DNA from 2 places in the Nocardioides zeicaulis genome. Region 2 is predicted to be linked to the other one. Evidence: predicted binding sites of a transcription regulator. Region 2 holds the regulator's gene; the other holds the start of a gene.
The links. The regulator LexA, encoded in region 2, represses DNA repair genes until DNA is damaged. The targets are predictions, from matches to a motif close to TCGAACANNTGTTCGA.

Region 1 (7,004 bases), 1.5 Mb from region 2:
CCATGTGGTCGGCCACCCAGATCCCGCACATCCTGCGCTTCGCGCTGGCCGCGACCACCGGCGTGCCCGAGTCGAAGATCCGGGTGATCGCTCCCGACGTCGGCGGCGGGTTCGGCGGCAAGCTGCAGACCACGCCCGAGGAGTGGATCGCCTGGGCCGTGGCTCGCCGCCTGGGCAAGCCGGTCAAGTACACCGAGACGCGCAGCGAGAGCCTGCTCGCGGCCCACCACGGCCGCGACCAGGTGCAGACGCTCACCCTGTCGGCCGACAAGGACGGCAGGGTCACCGGCTTCAAGGTGCACCTCGACGCCGACCTCGGCGCCTACATCGCGATCGTCGGCGGCGGGGTTCCGGTGCTCGGCGCGTTCATGTTCAACGCCATCTACAAGTTCCCGGCGTACCGCTTCGAGTGCCAGACGGTGCTGACCAACACCACCTTCACCGACGCCTACCGCGGGGCCGGTCGACCCGAGGCGACCTACGCCATCGAGCGGATGATGGACGAGCTCGCCGCCGAGGTCGGGGTCGACCCGCTCGAGATCCGCGAGCGCAACTGGATCACCCACGAGGAGTTCCCGTTCACGACCGTCGCCGGCCTGGAGTACGACACGGGCAACTACGAGGCGGCGACCGCCAAGGCCAAGGAGTCCTTCGGCTACGACGCCCTGCGCGCCGAGCAGCGGGAGCGCCGCGAGCGCGGCGACCGGGTGCAGCTCGGCATCGGCGTCTCGACCTTCACCGAGATGTGCGGCCTGGCGCCCAGCCGGGTCCTGGGCAGCCTCGACTACGGCGCCGGCGGGTGGGAGCACGCGGGCGTGCGGATGACCCCGCTCGGCAAGGTCGAGGTCGTCACCGGCGCCAGCGCCCACGGCCAGGGCCACGAGACGGCGTTCAGCCAGATCGTCGCCGACCGGCTCGGGGTCCCCTTCGAGGACGTCGAGGTGCTCCACGGCGACACGCAGGTCGCGCCGAAGGGCCTGGACACCTACGGCTCGCGCTCGCTCGTCGTGGGCGGGGAGGCGCTCGTCCGGGCCGTCGACAAGGTCATCGACAAGGCCAAGGTGCTCGCCGCGCACCTGCTGGAGGCCAGCGAGGACGACCTCGAGTACGCCGACGGGAAGTTCAACGTCCGCGGCACCGACCAGGGCGTGGCGATCCAGGAGCTCGCGACCGCGACGTTCGCCGGGCACAACTACCCCGAGGGCATGGAGCTCAACCTCGACGCGGACGCCACCTACGACCCGGTGAACTTCAACTACCCGCACGGCACGCACCTCTGCGCGATGGAGGTCGACACCGAGACGGGGCAGGTGAAGATGCGCAAGTACACCTGCTGCGACGACATCGGCACGATCATCAACCCGCTGATCGTCGCCGGACAGGTCCACGGCGGCCTCGTGCAGGGCATCGCGCAGGCGCTCTGGGAGGAGGCGGTGCACGACGAGTCCGGCACGCTCGTCAGCGGCTCGTTCGTCGACTACCTGCTGCCGACGGCGGCCGACACCATCTCCTTCGACGTCGTGCACACCGACGACCCGAGCATCTGCACCACCAACACGCTGGGCACCAAGGGCGTCGGGGAGGCCGGCACGATCGCCTCGACCCCGGCCGTGGTGAACGCGGTGGTCGACGCCGTGCGCCACCTCGGCGTCACCGACATCCAGATGCCGTGCACGCCCGAGCGCGTGTGGCGTGCCATCCACGCGGGGGAGCAGGACGCCCCGACGCCCGAGGCGGCGATGCCCCACTTCGACGAGTCCGAGCCCGGACCCGACAGCACGGAAGGAGCCCAGGCATGATCCCGGCACCGTTCGACTACCTCGCCCCGAGCTCGGTCGAGGAGGCGCTCGCCGCCCTCGGTGAGCACGGCGACGACGCGAAGATCCTCGCCGGCGGCCAGAGCCTGCTGCCCGTGCTGCGGATGCGGCTCAACGCCCCGGAGGTGGTGATCGACCTCGGCCGCATCTCCTCGTTGCGCGGCATCCGCGAGGAGGGCGACGCCATCGTCATCGGCGCGATGACCACCCACCACGAGGTGCGCGACCACGCGCTGGTCAAGGAGCACGCGCTGCTGCTGTCGAAGGCGGCCGCCGAGGTCGCCGACGCCCAGATCCGGCACCGGGGCACCTTCGGCGGGGCCCTGGCCCACGCCGACCCGGCCGGCGACCTGGGCGCTCCCGCGCTCGCGCTCGGCGCCGAGTTCGTCATCGCCGGTCCGGGCGGCACCCGGACGGTCGGTGCCGACGACTTCTTCGTCGACCTCTTCGAGACTGCCATCGGCGAGGACGAGATCCTCACCGAGGTGCGGATCCCCAAGCACACCGGCTGGGGCGCCCACTACGAGAAGTTCGTCCGGGTGGCCCACCAGTGGCCCATCGTGGCCGTCGCCGCGACGGTGAGGGGGTCGATCGACGAGGCCCGGATCGGGCTGACCAACATGGGCAGCACCCCGTTGCGGGCGCGTGCGACCGAGGCCGCGCTGGCCGGTGCCACCGCGACCGAGGACGGCGTACGGGAGGCGGCGCAGCAGGCGGCCGAGGGCACCAACCCGCCCTCCGACCTCAACGGTGCGGCCGACTACCGCCAGCACCTGGCGCGGGTGCTCACCGGCCGCGCGGTGCTCAAGGCAGCGGGGGTGGCGTAGGCGTGGAGCTGTCCCACCGCTTCACCGTCCCGGTCGGCGTCGAGGAGACGTGGGCCCACTTCAACGACATCGCGTCGGTCGCCGAGTGCTTCCCAGGCGCGCAGGTGAACGAGGCCGACGCCGAGTCGTTCGCCGGCTCGGTGAAGGTCAAGCTCGGGCCGATCGCGCTGCAGTACAACGGCAGCGGCACCTTCGTGGAGAAGGACGCCGAGGCGCACCGCTTCGTCGTCGACGCCAAGGGCAAGGACAAGCGCGGCAACGGCACGGCGGGGGCCAGGGTCACGGTCTCGATGAGCGGGTCGCAGACCTCCACCGACGTCTCCGTCGAGACCGACCTCGCCATCACCGGCAAGCCCGCGCAGTTCGGGCGCGGGGTGATGCAGGACGTCTCCGACAAGCTGCTGGGCCAGTTCGTCACCTGCCTCGAGCAGCGCCTGACGGCCCCGGCCGAGCCGGACACCGACGACCAGCAGGAGCTCGACGCCGTGGCGGCCGGCGCCTCGGCCGGCGTGGACGAGCCCTCGGCGGTGGCGGACGACGCCCCACCCCCGCCCGCCCAGCCGCCCCCGCCGCCGCGACCGGCCCCGCCGAAGCCCACGTCTCCCCCGCCCGCTCCGCCCGCGGAGGCGCTCGACCTCGGCAGCGCGGTGCTGCCGGTGCTGGCGCGGTCGTACTGGAAGCAGGCCGTGGCTGCCGTCGTCGGGCTCGCGCTCGTGCGCCGGCTGCTCAGGAGGTGAGGAGGCGGGTCGGGCTCAGAAGACGTGGCGCGGCCGGAACTGCACGGAGACCCGCGGCCCGGCGTGCGCGACCTTCGGCACGGCGTGCTCCCACGTGCGCTGGCACGACCCGCCCATCACCACGAGGTCGCCGTGGCCCATCGTCACCGCGATCGACGACCCCCCGCCGCGTGGGCGCAGCAGCAGCCGGCGGGGGTCGCCGACGCTGACGATGGCGACCATGGTGTCCTCGCTCCGCCCCCGGCCGATGGTGTCGCCGTGCCAGGCGACCGAGTCGCGACCGTCGCGGTAGTAGCAGCAGCCGGCGCTGACGAACGGCTCGCCGAGCTCGGGGAGGTAGTGGGCGCTCAGCCGGTCGCGGGCCTGGCCCAGGACCGGGTGGGGGAGCGGGTCGCCGTCGAGGTAGGTGTGGACCAGGCGCGGCACGTCGACCACGGAGTCGTACATCTCGCGGCGCTCCGAGCGCCACGGGACGTCGGAGACCAGCGCGGCGAGGACGGCGTCGGGCTCGGGCAGCCAGCTGCGCTGGACGTCGACCCAGGCGCCCAGCGTGAGGGTGCGACGCTCGGGCGCGAGGTCCACCGGCGCGACGGCGACGTCGGCGAAGAGGGAGCCCTGGAAGTCCGGCTGCGTGGCCATGCGGCCATCCTACGGCATCGGTCGAACGCCTGTTCGACTCTCAAGACAACCTCAATGGTTTCCCCCAGCATTCGTCAATTGAGTGACGTCCGTCCTCCGGGTGCCTAGCCTGTGAGGCATGGATCCGGTGGACCTCGTCGTCCCGCGTCAGCGGGCGTTGAAGCACGTCCAGGTCCGCGAGCACGTCCGCGGTCTCATCGAAGCCCAGCCCCCCGGCTCCGCCGCGCCGTCCGAGCGGGAGCTGGTCGCCCGCTTCGGCGTGGCCCGGATGACGGTCAGGCAGGCGCTCGACGCCCTGGTCGCGGAAGGGCTGCTCGAGCGCATCCCCGGCCGCGGCACCTTCGTCGCCCAGCCGCCCAAGACCTCGGGCCGGCTGACCTCGTTCACCGAGGAGATGCGGCGTCGCGGCATGCTGCCGGAGTCGCAGACGCTCCTGGCCCGCGTGGAGCAGGCCGGCCCCGGCGTCGCCCGCGCGCTCGACATCTCGCCCGGCGACCCGGTGCTGCACTGGCGGCGGCTGCGGCGCGCCGACCAGGACATCGTGTGCGTCGAGGACGCCTACCTCAACGAGGTGCTCCTGCCGGGCTTCCTCCAGCACGGCACGCCCACCAGCCTCTACGAGGCCCTCGCCGCCCGCGGGCTGCGCCCGACCGGTGTCGAGGACTCGATCAGCGCCGACCGCGCCAGCGCGGAGGAGGCCACGATCCTCGAGATCGCCGAGGGTGACCCGGTCCTGCGCCACGCCCGTCGCGCGGTCTCCGACGGGCGCATCGTCGAGGTCTCCCGCAGCTGCTACCGCCACGACCGCTTCACCTTCTACCTCCAGCTCGCCGACCGCTGACCCCGCGCCGCTCGCCGGCGGCGCAGGCTCAGTCGGGCAGGCTCAGTCCCGCAGCCGGGCGAGCTCGCGAGCGAGGTTCGCGCGCGCCCGTTCCTCCCAGAGCTCGCGGGCACGCCCGGTGCGGAACAGCCGCGTCCGGGCGATGAGGTCCTCGAGCACGGCGCGGCGCCCGGCCCTGAAGTCGTCGTCGCCGACGTGCGCGAAGTCGGCCCGGACCCCGGCGACGTAGGCGTCGTAGCGCTCGGGTGGCGCGGCGAGGATCGCGAGGTCGGCGTCGCTGAGTGCACCACCGTGCGTGTCGTCGTCGTCGGGTCGGTGCTCGACCGTCATCCGCACCAGGCGGGCGACCTCGGTCGCGAGCGGCCCGGTGAGGGCGCGCTCGGCCCACCGGGCGGACCTCTCCTCGTCGTCGGGGGCGCCGTCGTAGACCGCGTCGTGGAACCACGCGGCCACGGCCACCGGCGTCCGGTCGAGCGGCACGCCCGCGTCGGCCAGCTCGTCGAGCCGGTCGAGCACCTCGGTGAGGTGGAGGAGGTCGTGGTAGCCGGGACGGTCCCAGGCGACGAGCAGCTCGTCGCGCAGGTCGAGCCGGTCCGGCAGGGGCCACCGCGCGGCCAGCGCGGCGACGAGCGCCGGCCCGGAGCTCACCCGCGCTGCTCCTGCAGCTCCCGGGCCTCCTCGTGGCCCGACGCCATCGCCCAGCGGATGGTGCGGGTGGCCGCGGCACCGAGGACCCGGTTGGTGACCGGAGGCACCGGCGGCAGCCGCAGCTCGCGGCGCGCCTGCGTCGGCAGCAGCCCGATGGCCGCCGTGGCGAGCGAGAGGTACCCGGGCCGCGCGGCCACGGGCAGGTCGGGGTGCAGCAGCAGGAAGCGGATCGCCTCGCGCGCGGCCGACGTGCCCCGCAGCTCGGGACCGTAGGCGGCGATCATCCGGCGCAGCTCGTCCTCGCTCTGCGGCGGGTCGACGACGCCGAGGTGGCCCGCGGCGACCCCGGCCTGCGCGACGTACTCGTCACGCTCGGGGCCGATGAGCGGACGGTGGCCGTAGCGGTCGTGGGCGACCAGGAAGCTGTCGATCTCCGCGACGTGGACCCAGCCGAGCAGGTGCGGGTCGTTCGCGGCGTACGGCGTGCCGTCGGGCATCGTGCCGGTGACCGACTCGTGCGCTCGCTGCACGGCCCGGATCACGGCGAGCGCGTCCTGCTCGGCGCCGAACGTGGTCATCGCGATGTAGGTCGAGACCTGCGCCAGGCGCCCCCACATGTCGCCGCGGTAGCCGGAGTGGTCGGCCACCCCCTGCATCGCCGCGGGGTGCAGCGACTGCAGCATGAGCGCTCGGATCCCGCCGACGAACATCGAGGCGTCGCCGTGCACCCGCGCGATCGGCGAGTCGGGGGCGAACCACCGGGGGCCGGGCGTGCCGTGCACCCGCTCGCGGGCCTTCTGCCCGTCGGGGCCCGCCACCTTGCGGAACAGCTCGGTGCCGAGTCGCTCGCGGAGGGTCACGCCGTCGAGCGTAGCGAGCAGGACCAACGGCACGCGCCGCGTCGACCTCGGCCCTTTGACTTCGAGTACTCGAAGTTCCTAGCGTCGTACGACGTGACCACGCACGTCGAGCCCCGCAGCTACACGATCCGGGAGACCGCGGCCCTGACCGGGCTCCCGGCCAGCACGCTGCGCTACTACGAGCAGGTCGGGGTGATCTCCCCGATCAGCCGGGGTGCCAGCAGCGGCCACCGCGTCTACGCCGAGGGCGACCTCGACCAGCTGATGTCGGTGTCCTGCCTGGCCGCCACCGGCATGGGGCTCGACGACATGCGCCACTACATGGCCAACGCCCGCCGCGGCGCCGAGGCCGCGGCCGAGCAGCGCGAGCTGCTCGAGCAGCAGCGGCGGCACCTGGCGACCGAGGCGGAGCGGCTCGTCCTCCGACAGCGCTACGTCGAGCTGAAGATCACGTACTGGCAGGCCGTCGAGGACGGCGACACCGCGCGCAGCGAGGACATCTCCTCGCAGGCGCGCTCGCTCGCCGAGGAGCTGCGTGCGGTCACCGACCACTGAGACGGACCTCGGTCCGGACCCCGAAGAAGCACCTCCCAACCGAAGGAGATCCACCATGCGCGTGAACGCCTACGCCGCCC
Region 2 (7,004 bases):
GCGAGCGCGACGCTGATGCTCGGCGGCGAGTTCGGCGCGGTCGCCACCTCGCTGGGCCTCAAGCCCACCGAGCGGCTCGGGCACCAAGTCGCCACCACCGACGCCGAGGGCGCGCTGCCGTGGAAGGGCATCGACGTCGGTTCGCCGTTCGACTACGGCCAGCAGTCCATCCTCTACGTCGCCCGCCACCTGCCCCAGCCCGGCCGCGACGGGCTCGGGCCGGCCCAGCTCGACGAGATCTGCGACCTCGTCGACGCGCTCGACGGCCGCACCCTCGGCCTGTTCTCCTCGCGTCGCGCGGCGGAGGCGGCGGCGGAGGCCGTACGCCAGCGGCTGCCGCACCTCACCACCCTCGCGCAGGGCGACGCCCAGCTGCCCGAGCTCGCCAAGCAGTTCGTCGAGGACCCCCACACCTGCCTGTTCGGCACGCTGTCGCTGTGGCAGGGCCTCGACGTGCCCGGCGACACCTGCCAGCTGGTCATCATCGACCGTATCCCGTTCCCGCGGCCCGACGACCCGCTCATGTCGGCGCGCGCGAAGGCCGCCGACGACCGTGGCGGCAACGGTTTCATGGAGGTCTCCGCGACCCACGCCGGGCTGCTGATGGCGCAGGGCGCCGGCCGGCTGATCCGCACCACCACCGACCGCGGCGTCGTCGCCGTCCTCGACCCGCGCCTCGAGACCGCCCGCTACGGCCGGTTCCTCAAGGCGTCGCTGCCGCCGATGTGGTCGACCACCGACCCGGCGCTGGTGCGCCAGGCGCTGAAGCGGCTCGGCGCCGGCTGAGCCGGGTCAGAGCACGGCGACCAGGAGCAGCACCACGGCCACCACGGCCAGACCCCACGCCATCGCCACCCGCGTGGAGCGGTCGTCGGCGCGCGCGATGGCGTCGGGGCGGGGTGCGGCGGGGACGTACGCCGCGCCGGTGTCGGGCGCGGCGACCTCGGGCGGTACGCCGCTCGCCTGCGCGCGCAGCGCGACGACCGCCTGGTCGAGCCAGTCGTCGACGTCGCCCATCGCGTAGCCCTCGCGCAGCCGCACCGGCGTGAACCGGACGTCGCGCACCTGCTCGGCCGTCATGGCCGGGCCTTCCTGGGCGAGCGCGGCGAGGACCCGGTCGACGAGGTCGTCCACCTCGCCGACGTCGTAGCCCTCGGTGAGCTTGGTGGTGGCGAAGCGGGGCTGGGCGAGCGTCATGGCGGGCTCCGGTCTACGGGCGGTCGGGGTCGTAGCCGAAGAGCTGGTAGTCACGGCGGTACATCGTGGTCACCAGCGCGCGGAGCTCGTCGGAGACCCGGCGGTCCTGCCCGCCGGGCGCGGTCTGGTTCCGCGGGGCGGTCGGCACGGTCGGCGCGCCGATGCGCTCGCACACCTCGGCGAAGTCGCGGTCGAAGGTCTCCAGGCGCCCGACGAAGTCGACCCGGTTGAGATCGATCATCCGGCTCTGCAGGGTGAGGTGCTGGTCGGTGCCGGGAACCGCCGACAGGTCCTGCGCGGCGGTCCAGCGGGCGAACTCCTCGACCGTCTGCATCCGGGCGTGCGTCGCGTCGTCGAAGGAGTAGTAGTTGGCTCCGACGACCTTGTCGCGCCACGCCGAGACGAACCGGTCGAGCGGGTCGCGCACGAAGGCGAAGGTGAAGTAGTCGGTGAAGCTGGCCAGGGGGTACCTGACCCGCATCGCGTGGTCCACGTCCAGGCTCACGCCATGGCTCTCGCAGTGGTGGCGGATGGTCCGGGTCGCCACCTTCGCCACGCGGTACCAGACGAACCGGTGGCTGTGGCTCACCGTGAGGTTGTACGCCAGCGGGCTGAGCCACGCCGACGCCTCCCCGGCGAGCCCCAGCCGGTCGAGCTCGGCCTCGCCCGGCGGAGTGAGCCGGCGCCGGTTGCCCGGACGGGTGCGGAACACCTCGGGGGACGGGGTCGCGCCGGCGTGCTCGAACATCGCCGCGAGGCTACACCGGGCGCCGGGGTGCGAGGAGCTCCGGCGACGAGCCTCGAGACCCCGTCAGCCGAACGGGATCCGGCCGCGCAGCACCTCGGGGTCGTCGAGCGGCGCGTCACGCGTCTCCCTGATGACCTCGCGAGCCTGGTCGGTGCTGTCCCAGACGTTCCACAGCAGCACACCGCGCACGGAGCCCTGCTTCAGGTAGTAGACGACGCCGGTGCCGAGCTGGCCGTCCTTCCAGTCCTCCACCATGTCGAGGTCGGACTTCGTCTCGCCGACCGCCTCGTAGCCGGCGTCGAAGATGTCGGACCAGAAGATCGGGGTGTACTCGTAGGCCTCGCCGGCGCCGGCCATCACCTTGCCGGCGTGCTCGCCGGACTTCTCGGCCTGGTCGACGTGCTCGACGCGGCGTCGGCCGAGGAGGGCGTCGGGGTACGACGCCACGTCGCCCGCGGCGTACACGTCCTCCGCGCTGGTGCGCAGGTGCTCGTCGACGACGACGCCGTTGTCGACCTCGAGCCCGGCAGCCTCGGCGAGCCCGGTGCGCGGCTGCACGCCGACGCCGACCACGGCTGCGTCGCCGACCACCTCGGTGCCGTCGTCGAGCCGGATCCGCACGCCGTCGCCGGTGTCCTCGCCGGCGCTCACCGAGCCGTGCACCACCGTCACGCCGCGGTCGGTGAACGCCTTGGTGAGGCTGGCCGCGAGCGCACGGGGGAACATCTGCTCCTGCACGTCCTCGAGGTCGAGCACGAGGGTGACGGAGACGTCGTTCTGCACGAGGGCCGAGGCGATCTCCGAACCGATGTAGCCGCCGCCGACCACGACGACGTGGCTGTCGGGGCCGGCGAGGGTGCGCAGCCGCTGGTAGTCGGCGGCGGTGCGGTAGTAGAGGACGCGCGGGCCGGGCTGGAGGTCGAGCGTGCGCGGCTCGGCACCGGTGGCCAGCAGCAGCTTGCCGTAGGTGACGGTCGTGCCGTCGGCGAGGCGTACGGCGTGGGCACCGGGGTCGATCGCGCTGACCGTCGTGTCGGTGAGGAGGTCGACCGCGTCGTCGTCCTCGAGGTCGCCGGAGAGCCACGAGTCGTCGAGGCTCTTCTCGGCGTCGAGCCAGAGGGCCTTCGACAGGTCGGGTCGGTAGACCGGCCTGTCGGGCTCGGAGCCGAGGACCGCGACCGTGCCGGAGGGGTCCTGGCTGCGGATCCCCTTCACGGCGCTCGTGGCGGCGACGCCGGCGCCGACGACGACGTAGTCGTAGGACTCCTGGACCTGGCTCATGCGGGCTCCTCGCGATGGGTGGTCCCGCCATCGTGTCCGCTCGGTGCACCACAATCAACGGCCCTCCGCCCCGCAGGGTGGAGGGCCGTCGGAAGGCCGGGCGAGGAGTGCCTCAGAGGCTGCGCAGGACCGCCGTGACGACACCAAGAATGGTCGCGTTGTCGCCGGGGATCGGGTCGTACGCGCTGTTGTGCGGGAGCAGCCAGACGTGGCCGTCCTTGCGCTGGAACGTCTTCACGGTCGCCTCGCCCTCGATCATCGCCGCAACGATCTGTCCGTTGGTGGCCGTCTGCTCCTGCCGGATCACGACGTAGTCGCCGTTGCAGATCGCGGCGTCGATCATCGAGTCGCCGGACACCTCCAGGAGGAAGAGCGTGCCGTCACCGACGAGCTGCTTGGGCAGCGGGAAGACGTCGGAGACCTGCTCCTCGGCGAGGATCGGGCCACCGGCGGCGATGCGGCCCACGAGTGGGATGTTGACCGCGGTGGGGGAGACGTCGCCGATCCCGGTCTCGTCGACGCTCGACTCGTCGGCGCTCGAGATCGAGCGGCGCGCCGCCATCACCTCGGGCAGGAACACCTCGAGCGCGCGGGGCCGGTTGGGGTCGCGCTTGAGGAAGCCCTTGCCCTCGAGCACGCGCAGCTGGTGGGCCACGCTGGAGGACGACGTGAGCCCGACCGCCTGGCCGATCTCGCGCATCGAGGGCGGGTAGCCCTTCGTCTCGATCGAGTCCTTGATCGTGGCCAGCACGCGCTGCTGGCGCGGGGTCAGGCCGGTGGCGTCCGGCGGGCCGTCGGGCATCTCGATGACGTTCTTGTCGTCCTGCTTGGCCATCTGGCTCAGTCCTCCCGGCACGGTGTCCTGCTGACGTGCTGCTGGTGTGCTGCTGGTGTCGTGCTCCGTCCACCCGGAGCAGTGGGGCCACCGTAGCGCCGCGGACGCCCGCGGATCAAACACCTGTTCGAACCCGCGTGTCGCTACGGTCGGCCGCATGGCGAGCGTGGGCACGACGAGCTGTGTGGTAACGGGTGGGGCGCGTGGGATCGGGCGGGCGATCGCCGAGCGGATGGTCGCCCGCGGTCACCGGGTCGTGGTCACCGACGTCTCCGAGGCGGTCACCGCGACCGCAGAAGAGATCGGAGCGGCCGGGCTGGTCCACGACGTGCGAGACCCCGACGCGCACCGGGCGGTGGCCGCCGAGGCTGCGCGCCACGCCCCGCTGGCGGCCTGGTTCAACAACGCCGGGGTCGGCGACGACGGGACGCTCGTCGCGCTGACCGACGAGCAGGTGCGCCGCCTGGTCGAGGTCAACCTCCTCGGCACCATGTGGGGCACCCGCGCGGCGCTCGACGCGTTCGGGCCCGCCGGAGGTGACGTCGTCAACGTCGCCTCGCTCGCCGGCCTCACCCCGGCCCCCGGCTACAGCGTGTAGCAGCGACGAAGGCGGGCGTGGTGTCGCTGAGCTCCTCGGTCAACGCCGAGGCGCCCCGCGGGGTCCGGGTGCACGCGCTGTGCCCTGACGGCGCCGACACCGCGATGCTCGCCGCGCAGGACCCCGACGGGATGGGAGCCCAGCTGGTGCACTCGGGCGGCCCGATCCTCACCGTCGACCAGGTCGCGACGGCCGCGGTCGCCCTCCTCGGTTCGCGGCGGGTGGTGCGGACCGTGCCGGGCTGGCGCGGGGGAGTGGCGCGGGCTGCCGCGCTCACACCCGGCGCGGCGCCGCACGTCGTGGGGCTGTTCGCGGCCCAGGGGCGGCGGTCGATGCGTCGGCGCTGAGCCGCCTTCGGGGCCGTCGAACATTTGTTCGCCCAGGTCCTTGATCTGTTCGAACACCTGCTCTATCGTCGTACACACGTTCGATCGAACGTCTGAGCGAGACCGACCCACTGTCGGTGGTCATCACTAGACATTCCTTCGACCGAGACACCCGGCTGATCTTCCCCAGGAGGCCACGATGAGCACCCTCAGCCTTTCCCCCGCTTTCACCGCCACGTCCGCCCGTCGCTCGGCGGTGCGGCTCACCCGGCGCGGCCGGCTCGTGGTCTTCCTGACCTCGCTGTTCCTGGTCCTCGGGGTGGCGGTCATGCTCGCCGGCGGCGCCGTCGGCACCGACTCGGCGGGCCAGCAGGTCCCGACCGAGGTCGTCACCGTCGCCCCGGGCGACACCCTCTGGGACATCGCCAGCGACATCTCCACCGACGGCGACGTCCGCTCCGCGATGGATCAGATCGAGCGGCTCAACGCCCTCGAGTCCGCCAGCCTCTCGGCTGGCCAGAAGCTCCGCGTCCCGGTCGTCACCGACTGACGCGCGAGGCCTCCATCAGCCGCTTCGACCCCGGCTGGTGGAACCAAGGGGAAGACCGAGGGGCGGGCCACCAGGCCCGCCCCTCGGCGCATGTCGGGAGCAGGTTGAGCGAGTCGATCTCCGATGTGTCGGCTACGCAGCTTGCCGGGCTGCCGTGGTGAGGGTGGCGGCATACGACACGGGCCGGCCTCCTCCGGGTGTCGTCTGCCGCCACCCTGGTCGCGGTTGTCCACAGATCGGCTCCTGGGACTGTTTCTCGGCAGCTCCGGATGGGTAGTTTCACCGGTGCTGACGTTGTCTCGGGAAGGCCCTTCATGCACGTACGCCGCGCGCTCGCGCTCTCCGTCCTCGCCCCGCTCCTGCTGGCCGGGTGCTCCGACGGCGACCCCGAGCCCAGCCCCACGCCGAAGATGCCCGACCCGACCAGCGCCTCGCCCTCGCCGACGGAGTCCGAGACGGCGGAGGCCGAGAGCGCGGAGGACTTTGTACGCCGGTGGGTCCAGGTGAGCAACGAAATGCAGCAGACCGGTGAAGTCGCCGAGTTCCGGAAGCTTTCGCGTCAGTGCCAGTCCTGTGGTCAGGCCGCCGATCAGGTCCAGTCGATCTACGAAGCGGGCGGGTCTATCGAGTTTGGCGGCGCGACCATCAGCCTGTTGAAGTCAGTTGCGGATGATCCGCCAACATTCAACTTGGATCTAGATACCCCTGAAACGGTGGTGCGGCTGAAGAACGGACAAGTCGATCAGCGACTGCCGAGCGGTGTTGGCCAGTATCAGCTGACGCTCAATGGCGAGCCAGGCGCATGGTTCGTAGCCGCGTACGCGAGACGATGATCCGTCTATTGCTTGCCCTCCTCCTGGCCTCCGGAGGGCTCATGGCTCTGAGCGAAACCGCGACCGCCGATGGGTGCTCGAGCCAGGTCGGCATTCTTGGAGTCAACGCTGAATGCCAGTGGACCTATGCGGAATTCCAGAGCTCATCTAGCTCTGATGTAACACACACCTGGGTGGTCACGATCCAGTGCGGCAACGGCGGCATCTGTGCGGACCACGTCGAATGCGTGGAGAACGGTGCGAGCGGCTTTGTCCACGACGTGTTCATGGACGGTGTCGACGTCGGCGACGTCTGCGTCCCTGAAGCCGACGTCGATGAGGTCAACGTCCTCGCGTTGATCATCAGGCAGTTCAAGCGGATCGAGTGGCCAGCCTCCGAGCTGGTCGTTCAGCCACCGGGCGGCAAGACCTTGGTCAACTTCGAGACGAACTTCTACACCGACGACGACCAGCCGATCACACAGACGGTCCGCATTGCAGGCCGTCAGGTCGAGATCCGGGCCGTCCAGGTTACGTACCGGTTCCACTTCGGTGATGGCACAGGCGTCGACAGTGCCAGCCCGGGGCGTCCGAACCCGTACCTCGACGTCACCCACGTCTACACGCAGGCGGACCCGGTAACGGTCAGTCTCGACA

Region 1: a site for LexA is predicted at 4,042-4,057, ahead of ACFFJG_RS13930 (alpha-ketoglutarate-dependent dioxygenase AlkB). Genes of this name have one in related genera too.

What each region holds. Positions count from the first base shown of each region.
Region 1 is NZ_JBHLXH010000001.1:2,838,627-2,845,630, forward strand. It holds gene ACFFJG_RS13915 (xanthine dehydrogenase family protein molybdopterin-binding subunit) at 1-1,799, shown strand, start outside; gene ACFFJG_RS13920 (FAD binding domain-containing protein) at 1,796-2,644, shown strand; gene ACFFJG_RS13925 (SRPBCC family protein) at 2,647-3,381, shown strand; gene ACFFJG_RS13930 (alpha-ketoglutarate-dependent dioxygenase AlkB) at 3,397-4,020, opposite strand; gene ACFFJG_RS13935 (GntR family transcriptional regulator) at 4,139-4,861, shown strand; gene ACFFJG_RS13940 (HD domain-containing protein) at 4,904-5,509, opposite strand; gene ACFFJG_RS13945 (oxygenase MpaB family protein) at 5,506-6,369, opposite strand; gene ACFFJG_RS13950 (MerR family transcriptional regulator) at 6,463-6,924, shown strand; partial or broken gene ACFFJG_RS13955 (NAD(P)-dependent alcohol dehydrogenase) at 6,980-7,004, shown strand, end outside.
Region 2 is NZ_JBHLXH010000001.1:1,310,482-1,317,485, reverse strand. It holds gene ACFFJG_RS06505 (ATP-dependent DNA helicase) at 1-786, shown strand, start outside; gene ACFFJG_RS06500 (DivIVA domain-containing protein) at 793-1,197, opposite strand; gene ACFFJG_RS06495 (sulfotransferase family protein) at 1,211-1,945, opposite strand; gene ACFFJG_RS06490 (NAD(P)/FAD-dependent oxidoreductase) at 2,009-3,226, opposite strand; gene lexA (transcriptional repressor LexA) at 3,339-4,061, opposite strand; gene ACFFJG_RS06480 (SDR family oxidoreductase) at 4,219-4,659, shown strand; gene ACFFJG_RS06475 (SDR family oxidoreductase) at 4,677-5,006, shown strand; gene ACFFJG_RS06470 (LysM peptidoglycan-binding domain-containing protein) at 5,185-5,535, shown strand; gene ACFFJG_RS06465 (hypothetical protein) at 5,850-6,368, shown strand; gene ACFFJG_RS06460 (hypothetical protein) at 6,542-7,004, shown strand, end outside.